2 linked regions of the Thalassoglobus sp. JC818 genome follow. The protein of the gene in region 1 interacts with the protein of each later gene in a pairwise test. Links are inferred from orthologs where the notes say so. Each region holds a gene or a part of one and is shown in the gene's direction. Other genes may lie near its edges.

Region 1 (5,242 bases):
TCTTTGAAGTGATGGTTGAAACAATTTTTGGAAGCCGTACCTGAAAACAGGCTCTCGCGAGGTGATCGATCCAATCGCTGGCATTGCGACTGTTCGGAAATTCGCTGGGTCTGGATCAACAGAGCCCTTCACGTGGCTGCATCGCTTGCTTGCTCGTCGCTGCACAAACTCCATGTCGTGTCAGCTGAGAGAATATCAAGAAGTGAGAATCACCTGAGTGAAGATCGACTCAAATTGAAACTGTTGCAGCGTCTTGAAAGCCAAGGTTGCTGCGGGCACGGCCAATTTGGGAATCAATGAAGACGTGTCGGAACACGTCAATGACAGTATTACAGGCTGGGTCGCACTGCTTCGACAATCATGCGGGCGTTCGCGCCGTCCACAATTCCCCCGTTACGCAGGTGTCGCTTTCGCTTTCCCGATTTCTTACCGAGAATGTGACCGCGATTTGCGCTGCGATGCTTCGCCTTTTTGCCCGACCCGGTTACTTTGAACCGTTTGGCAATCCCTTTGTGTGTCTTCGCTTTAGGCATAATCTCACCGTGACGTTTTCGCAAAAATCGAAACGAAGAGTTTAGATGAAAACATGTTCAGAATTCCAGTCAACTCGAGAACATTTTTCGAGAAGTTTCTGGGGGCTGTCAATTCGAGTGGAGAAGAGCCGGTGATCAAGACGCAAGTCGCGCAGGTGTAAGTTGATACGTTGCCTCGCTTCTCATTCTTGATATCGGGTTGACAGATGGCATCGAGTAAGTTGAGGGGGCGTTCGGAGGGAGTTACAATTCCACCCAACGACGTGGGAAGGGAAAAGATCCTGGACCCGGACGGTCCCGCAGATCTTTCATGTGAAAGAGAGCGTTCGAAACTGAACTTTGTATTGGAGTCAAAAACGTGGCAGTGAAAGTAGGAATTAACGGGTTTGGTCGAATCGGGCGTATCTCTCTTCGTGCGATGATGGCACGCTCTGACGAATTCGAAGTTGTTGGGATCAACGATCTGAGCGATCCCAAGATGTTGGCAATGCTTCTGAAGTACGACAGTGTTCAAGGTCGTTTCCCCGGAACAGTTGACGTCGAAGGCGACACTCTGATCGTCAACGGTCAAAAAGTCAAAGTCATCGCAGAACGAAATCCTGCTGACCTGCCTTGGGGAGAAATGGGCGTTCAGGTTGCTCTGGAGTCAACCGGAATCTTCACTTCCCGTGCAAAAGACGGAAAACCAGGCTACGACAGCCACCTCGAAGCAGGGGCCAAGAAAGTTGTCATCTCCGCACCTGCGAAAGATGCTCCTGACTTCACTTGCGTCATGGGTGTCAACGACAGCCAGATCAATGCTGAGCACAAGACTGTTTCGAACGCCAGCTGTACAACTAACTGTCTTGCACCTGTCGCGATGGTCCTGAATGAAAAATTCGGACTGGAAAAAGGCTTGATGACAACCTGTCACGCCTATACCAATGATCAACGTGTTTCAGATCAGATTCACAGCGACATCCGTCGTGCCCGTGCAGCAGCGATCAACATTATCCCAACTTCGACTGGTGCAGCGAAAGCTGTCGGTCAAGTGTTGCCAGAATTGAACGGCAAGCTGACCGGAATCTCACTGCGAGTTCCAGTTCCGACCGGAAGTGTCACCGATCTCGTGGCTGTTCTTGGAAAAGACACCACTCCGGAAGAAGTCAACGCAGCTGTCAAAGAAGCAGCAGCTGGCCCGTTGAAAGGCATTCTCGAGTACACCGAAGATCCAATTGTCTCTTCGGACGTGATCGGAAATCCTCACAGCAGCATCTTCGATGCAAGCTGGACACAGGTGATTGGTGGAAACCTCGTCAAAATCCTCAGCTGGTACGACAATGAGTTCGGATACTCAAGCCGCACCGCTGACCTCATCGCGAAACTTGCGTCAATGTAAGTTGTCGATGAGATGAGTTTTTGAGCCATCAGCCGTGACGAAAACCTTTAGTCACGGCTGATGGTGTTTTTGAAGATGTGGGAAGATTTGGGATTTCTGCGGTTTTCAAGGCCACACATCCACCAGAAGCGATGTTTTGACAGGCCTCCAGCAGTTCCTCAGAGAGAAATTTGCTTTCAAAGAGAAATTCGAGACGTCGCCCTAATGATCTATCTCGCGAGGGTCAGGGAATTGACGAGCGAAGTCGCTTTTCGCGGGCAGGAAAATCATTGAAAACGCTCGAATCAGTTTGGACCATCCTGTCGGGGCGAGTCAATCGGCAGTTTTTCGAACAAAACGATCCTGAAGCGTACTCGGAATAACACACTGCTCTGGGATTCCCGGAGTTCAGCCATCCGATTCGGTCGCTGGTGCGATTTGACTAGACGATCCGCCAATCGATGTAGAGAATTCCATTGAATCAAACCGTAGCAGGAATTTGCTCTCTATGACGCGCCAATTGAAAACAAAGTTCCCGGTCGTTGCTCCATCAATGTTGAAATGCGATTTCGGGAATCTGGAGAGTGAAATCTCCCGGCTCGAGGATGCCGGAGCGAGACTTTTTCACTTGGACGTCATGGACGGTCATTTCGTTCCCAATTTGTCCTACGGACCGATGGTGATCGAGCGATTTCGAGATCGCACAGAATTGGTTCTCGATGCTCATCTCATGATTTCCGATCCGGAAAAATACCTCGATGAATACCTGAAAGCTGGGTGCGACTGGATCACAGTACATATTGAAGCGGTTCCGGACCCAAGAGAAATCTTGAATCGGATTCGCGAAGCAGGACGACTGGCCGGGATATCGCTCAATCCCAAGACCCCAGTCTCTGCAATTTCGTCGTTGAAGGGGTTGGTCGACATTGTCCTTGTCATGAGTGTCGAACCAGGTTTCGGCGGGCAGTCCTTCATTCCCGCGTCCGTCGAACGTGTCGCAGAAGTGCGAGAAGTTTTTGGAGAGACCGCGATTGTTTCAATCGATGGAGGGATTGGTCCTCAAACCATTCCATTGGTCGCTCCGCACCAAGTCGATGTCTACGTGGCTGGCAGTTCAATTTTTGATCAGTCGAGCTATGCAGATGCGATTCGCGAGATGACTGAGATTGCTCGGTCGTTCTCGCCTTCCACTTAATTAAAGGATGAACATGGCTATCTTCCTGATTCGGCCGGGCGAAACGGACTACGATGTCCAGGATCGGCTTCAGGGTACTTTGAATTTGCCTCTTACTGAACGTGGAATCAGTCAGGTCGACGCGCTGATTGATCAGGTTCAGGTGGCAGGGATTGACCGGATTTACTGCGGACCCAACGAACCAGCATTGTCGACGGCACGACGTATCAGTCGGCAACTTGATATCCCGCTGAAAGTTCTCGATCAGTTGAGCAACGTTGACCTCGGGCTGTGGCAGGGCCTCTGTCTCGAGGAAATTCGTGCGAAGCAGCCTCGTGTCTTCAAGCAGTGGCGAGAAGCACCCGGCTCGGTCTGCCCACCTCAAGGCGAGGCAGGAGAGTATGCTTGCGAGCGAATTCAGGAAGCCCTGCGCAAGCCTGTGAAAAAGGGTGGCGTGATCGCAATCGTTGCATCTGAGCCGCTTGCTTCGCTCATCGAATGTCAAATCCGAGGCGAATCCCCCGACCTCACGGACTCTTTCGGAAAGCAGCGCCCATCTGCATGCTGCCAGAGAATTGATTCTCCAACTGCTGTGAGCCATAACACTTCGGCGAAGTAGGCTCGACAAGCAAGAGCGATTTCCACAAGATATGCACGTCTTGTCATTCGACCGAATAAATCGATCCGCATTCCCTTCGCTCTCAATCCAGTGTTCTCTTCGATCACTTGCTTGATGACGACAGTGAGATGTTCTGCATATGAGTACTGGCCCCGAAATCGCACGCCCAGCGACGCCGTCTATGAATGATGAATCCGCCACCCCTCGCCGAAAACGTGGTGTTCCCGAGGGACTGTGGCTTCGCTGCCCAAAATGTTCTGCGACGATCTTTCGCAAGCAAGTCGAAAAGAATCTGCGCATGTGCCCGGAGTGCTCGCACCACTTCTACGTTCCGGCGCGAGTTCGGATTCAGCAGCTCTTCGACGATGACAGCTTCGAAGAATGGTACACCGAGCTTCGTTCGGTCGATCCACTCAATTTCCACGATCAGAAACCTTACAAATCTCGCCTCGTCGCTGAGCAAAAGAAGACCGGACTCGACGAAGCATGCGTCGTCGGCAAAGGCTACATGCGTGGTCGACCTGTCGTTTTCGGCCTGACAGATTCCGCGTTCATCATGGGCAGCATGGGATCGGTTGTCGGTGAAAAACTGACTCGCGCCACTGAAGAAGCGACTCGTCAGAAGCTTCCCCTGATCATTGTCAGTGGATCAGGCGGAGGCGCGCGAATGCACGAGGGGATTCTCTCTCTCATGCAAATGGGAAAAGTGTCAGCTGCGCTCGGGCGGTTTCATGATGCTGGAGGACTCTACATCTCCGTCTTGACCGATCCGACCATGGGGGGCGTGGCGGCCAGTTTCGCTTCGCTCGGCGATGTTGTGATCGCAGAACCGGAAGCGTTGATCGGCTTTGCTGGACCACGTGTGGTGAAAGCCACAGTCAGTTCGGAGCTTCCTGAAGGCTTTCAGACGAGTGAGTTTCTGCTGAAGCATGGATTTGTCGACACGATTGTTCCGAGATCAGAACTGCGCAGCGAGATCGTTCGAGTTGTGGACTATTGTACTTGAGATGAGCGAGCGAGGAACTTCCCTGTGACTTCTGAGGCGGGGTCATCGATCGCTGAGATTTGTCGTCCGAAGAATCAGATCAAACCATTTCCTATGATGATCGGAATGCTATGAGTTTTCTCAAGCGGCTCTTCAACAAGAAGGAGAAAGTTCACAAGGTCAACGTTCAGAAAGCCTACCAGCTCCACAATCGGGTTGGTCAGGGAAGTATGTCGAAAGTCTGGAAGGCGACCGATCCAGCGAGTCAAAGTCTGGTCGCTGTCAAAGTGTTGGACAAGGCAAAGCTCGCTCGACTCAATCAGCGATTTCAAGGGATGGCCCGACCGACCGAAGGGCAGATCGCGATTCTTCTCAATCATCCCAACATCGTGAAAACGCTTCTTCACGGGATCACGACCGACGACGAAGAATACCTCGTCATGGAATTCATCGAAGGGGTCAGTCTCAGCTACTTGGTGGAGGTGCAGAACGAGCGGATGCGCGAGAACTGTATCTGGTACGCGATTCAGCTCGGCGAAGCGATGAGTTACCTCCATTCGAACGAATGGATTCA
Region 2 (4,099 bases), on another replicon or contig:
CCTGATGCAAGCGGTGCTGGACATTGGCCGTAAGTCCATGCACTCCGAGATCTATCCGCCGCGAATTTCGAAGTTGGCAAACGGAAAGGAGTTGACCGACGCATCGATCAACTCCTTCAGTGCGGAACATACGGTGGTTGAGCTTGGCCCAGAGTCCAGAAATCTGATCATTGGGGACAAGGTAGTTGTCGTCCCCGGTTACAGCGACTTGACGACTCTGCTCTACGACCGATTCTACGGGTTGCGGGACAATTCAGTTGAGCGAATCCTGCCAATCGTTGGTCGAGGAAAGATTCAGTAGACAGCTTTCTGAGAAGGTCGTCCCGAACTCGCATGAACTTGCTGAGTCTATTGTTCACGCGAGTCTTCGGGAGTACGACTTGATTGCAGCGACGGCTTCTAAGCAGTGCTTACCAGAGGATCTCGAGTCCGAGACGACCACCGTGAGCAATGACTGATCCATCGTTCTCGACACTGTAGCGGCGATTTCCGAGCAAGTTTGTCGAGAGACCGTTGATCTGATCTGGTCCCAGAGCGACACCTGACAGGAAGAGTGCTTCGTAACCGGTCACCAGGTTGATGTAGTCGGTCAGAGAGACAGTCGCGGTGAAGCCAAGGTTTCCAGCGAAGGCAGCCCCGATTTCACTGTCAGAGAGTCGACGACGGTAAGCGGCGTTTCCGTTTCCGGTGGCGACGACGGTTTCACCGACGCTACCATGCATGTTGTTGTGGAAGATACCAGCTTTGCCGTAGCCTTCGATCGTGACCCAGTCGCCGTCGAAGAGTCGACCTGCGAATGTTGCCTGAGCACCATCCAGTTCGTTCGAAGCATCTCCGCGTACTTGATAGAGAATCGAATCAGGTCCGGCTGGTGTTGCGAATCCGTCGAGTGAACCCGCCACGATTGGATCGAAGCCAACGGCAGCCAGCGATGAACCAGCAAGCTGATCGTTCGGCTGTCCGCCAACAGGTGTTCCATCAGCAGCATCGACTGCGTCGAAGAAACCGCCCAAGGTCACTCCGCTCATCTCGTCGAGTTCAATGTGACGGTAACCCACGGATGCACGCCAGCGTCGACACTCACGGTTGGTTCCGATATTCAATTCGAAGTCGGAGTAGTTCGATTCCGAGAACGATGTCCAACGTGGTGAATAGCCTGCATCCATCGGATCCGTGGCTCTCAGAAACTCTGTTTCGTCGATTTCGGCTCCGACCAGAGTGGCGGCCTGACTGAGACCCAATGCTCGGTTCAGCGAGTTGCCACCAGCAGGGAAGAATCCGCCTCCGGCAGTGTCGTCGAAGAGGACGTCGCCGTTGAAAGTTCCGGAGTCGCTGGATTCCCAGGTATCCAGTTGAGTCCATGAAGAGTCGATGTCGACACATCCCAGTTGACCACCGAGAATGAGTCGGTAACCGGATGAGAAGTCGTAGTCGCTATTTCCAAGACCGAGTGATTCTGGTCCAGCGACGATGTTTCCGTCTCCATCGTTGTCGCGATCCATAAAGACCCAGTCCGCTTCGAAGAACATTTGAGCGTGACTGATCTGGCAGAATGACAGCACTCCAGTTGCGGTCAGGATTGCCAAGAATGTCTTCTTAAACATTGCAGTTCCCCCCTCGTCGCTGCATAGGAATTCAGTAGGTATCGGTGTCTGGCACCGTCCCGCTGATTTCTTCATCGGCATCTCTGCGTCTCAACACGAATGTTTGGGCTGTACTGGTCACCCGTTCGTGCGAAATTTGAGAATGATTCCGGTTATGAAACTTAGGTAATGTGGGAAAAGACGCTTTTCGAGCGGAATTCGCGGAGCGGGGAATGGCAATCGACACGATGGAGATCGACGCGTCTGTTTGATACAACACGCACTCGTGTCACCAACTGTACGCTGCGCTGCCTGCGTTTGGGGCTCGATTATTGATACAAGTGCTTATTCAGAAAAGCTTAGCGTTGAAAGGTGTCCCCATGAGTATTCCCGTTCTTGCAGTCCATGGACGACAAATCCTCGATAGTCGTGGAAACCCGACAGTTGAAGTTGAGGTCACGCTGGACGACGGAGCCGTCGGTCGAGCTGCTGTTCCCAGTGGAGCGAGCACAGGAGCACACGAAGCGTGTGAACTTCGCGATGGTGACAAAGATGTCTACCTCGGAAAAGGGGTCATCAAAGCTGTTGAGAACGTCAACGAAGAGCTGGACGACCTGCTGACCGGTCTCGACGCATTCGATCAGGCAGCGATTGATCAAGCCATGATCGCCGCCGACGGAACACCAAACAAAGCTCGACTCGGGGCCAACGCGATTCTCGCTTGTTCCATGGCGACAGCTCACGCGGCTGCCAATTCCTGCGGACTTCCACTGTTCCGCTACCTTGGTGGTGCTGGTGCTTGCCGCCTGCCTGCTCCCATGATGAACATCATCAATGGTGGAGCCCACGCGAACAACGGAATCGATCTTCAAGAATTCATGGTGATGCCACTCGGGTTCGATTCCTTCAGCGACGCACTTCGCTGCGGAACCGAAGTTTTTCACAGCTTGAAGAAAGTGTTGCACGACAAAGGAATGAGCACCGCTGTCGGAGATGAAGGTGGATTCGCTCCTGATCTTCCGAACAGCGACGAGGCCATCGAAGTCGTTTTGACAGCAATTGAGAAAGCAGGGTACAAGCCCGGGGAACAGGTCAAAATCGCATTGGACTGTGCTGCGTCCGAGTGCTACGACGAGAAGAAGAAACTCTACACCGTCGAAGGTCGTGAACTCGACTCCGCCGGCATGGTCGAACTTCTTTCCAGTTGGGTCGACAAGTATCCAATCTGCTCGATCGAAGACGGCCTCTTCGAAGACGATTGGGAAGGCTGGAAGATTCTGACAGACAGCATTGGCGACAAATGCCAGCTGGTTGGTGATGACCTCTTCGTGACCAACTCAGAACGACTCGCTCGCGGAATCAAAGAAGGGATTGGCAACAGCATCCTGGTGAAAGTCAACCAGATCGGAACGTTGACCGAAACCATGCAGGCTGTCGACCTCGCCTACAAGAACGGTTACACCGCTGTCATGAGTCACCGCTCCGGTGAAACTGAAGACACAACCATCGCCGACCTTGCAGTCGCTCTCGGAACAGGGCAGATCAAAACCGGATCAGCTAGCCGAACCGACCGAATCTGCAAGTATAACCAGTTGCTGCGAATCGAAGAACTCCTCGATAGCAACGCGATCTACGGCGGAACCATTTCCTAAACATTCTTCATTCGAAGTCAGTGGCATTCGCCAATGCGATTCGCTGCAGACTGAACGATGAAGATGATTTGGAGACAATGAGACTTCAAGTTGAAATTGCCCCGGTTGTGGATCGACACGACTGGGGCTTTTTTCATCTTGTGGACGCGTCAGCGAGTGACTGAATGATGAGGCTGATGTCATCGTTTCGCTGAGGCACCTTGACGGTACAGCCGTGCCTGTAAAAAGCCCGAGAGTTTTCTGACAATTCCCCGAGTGCTTCAATGCAGATCGTTCCTGTTCTCGACTTAATGGGCGGTCAGGTGGTTCGCGGAATCGCCGGGCGACGGGATGAATACAAACCGAATCAGAGTTGTCTGGTTGAGGGCTCTGAACCGCTTGCGACAGCTCGTGCGTTTCGTGAACGTTTTGGGCTGACAAGAGTTTATGTTGCCGACCTCGATGCGATTGCTGAAGCGCAGCCCGATTTTGAGACGATTGGTGAACTCGTTGAATCCGGGTTTCAAATCTCAGTCGACTGCGGAAGCGTTTCACTTCAGACTGCTGAACGACTGAGGCAATTCGCTGTCGAAGAGATCATTGTTCCTCTTGAAACCCTCGCCGACTGGAAGGCTCTTGAACAACTCCTCGAGGTGATCCCGACAACTTCTCTCAGGTTCAGTCTCGATCTCATGAACAGCGATCCGATGGGCGTTCTCGGTGAGAACAATACGACGCTCGAAATTGTTGACCGTGTTTCAGGCTTCGGTCTAACCAAATACATTGTCCTCGACCTCGCCGCTGTCGGCATGAATGGAGGTCTTCAAACTCTTGGGGTTTGCCAATCGATCTTGGAAAGGAACCCACAGGCGAAAATCTGGACGG

What was found. The genes of interacting proteins can lie anywhere in the genome.
Region 2: the proteins of rpe (region 1) and eno interact in binary tests that used the Escherichia coli proteins (3 or more experiments, as listed by UniProt). The link is inferred for Thalassoglobus sp. JC818 from one-to-one orthologs.

The regions. Positions count from the first base shown.
Region 1 is NZ_JBFEFI010000007.1:151,806-157,047, forward strand. What follows is about bases 1,428-4,241. They hold rpe (ribulose-phosphate 3-epimerase), read left to right. Parts: upstream 1,428-2,398; coding sequence 2,399-3,085; downstream 3,086-4,241. Other genes in these bases: gap (type I glyceraldehyde-3-phosphate dehydrogenase), read left to right, coding at 1,428-1,911; AB1L42_RS18560 (histidine phosphatase family protein), read left to right, coding at 3,099-3,683; accD (acetyl-CoA carboxylase, carboxyltransferase subunit beta), read left to right, coding at 3,865-4,241. Also shown: rpmI (50S ribosomal protein L35), read right to left, coding at 330-533; more of gap, read left to right, coding at 892-1,427; more of accD, read left to right, coding at 4,242-4,689; AB1L42_RS18570 (serine/threonine-protein kinase), read left to right, coding at 4,800-5,242. UniProt on the Escherichia coli protein: Catalyzes the reversible epimerization of D-ribulose 5-phosphate to D-xylulose 5-phosphate.
Region 2 is NZ_JBFEFI010000005.1:484,453-488,551, reverse strand. Bases 1,215-4,099 are described here. They hold eno (phosphopyruvate hydratase), read left to right. Parts: upstream 1,215-1,963; coding sequence 1,964-3,235; downstream 3,236-4,099. Other genes in these bases: AB1L42_RS15925 (HisA/HisF-related TIM barrel protein), read left to right, coding at 3,499-4,099; AB1L42_RS15935 (hypothetical protein), read right to left, coding at 1,215-1,604. In the rest of the region: AB1L42_RS15940 (alanine racemase), read left to right, coding at 1-301; more of AB1L42_RS15935, read right to left, coding at 411-1,214. UniProt on the Escherichia coli protein: Catalyzes the reversible conversion of 2-phosphoglycerate (2-PG) into phosphoenolpyruvate (PEP). It is essential for the degradation of carbohydrates via glycolysis.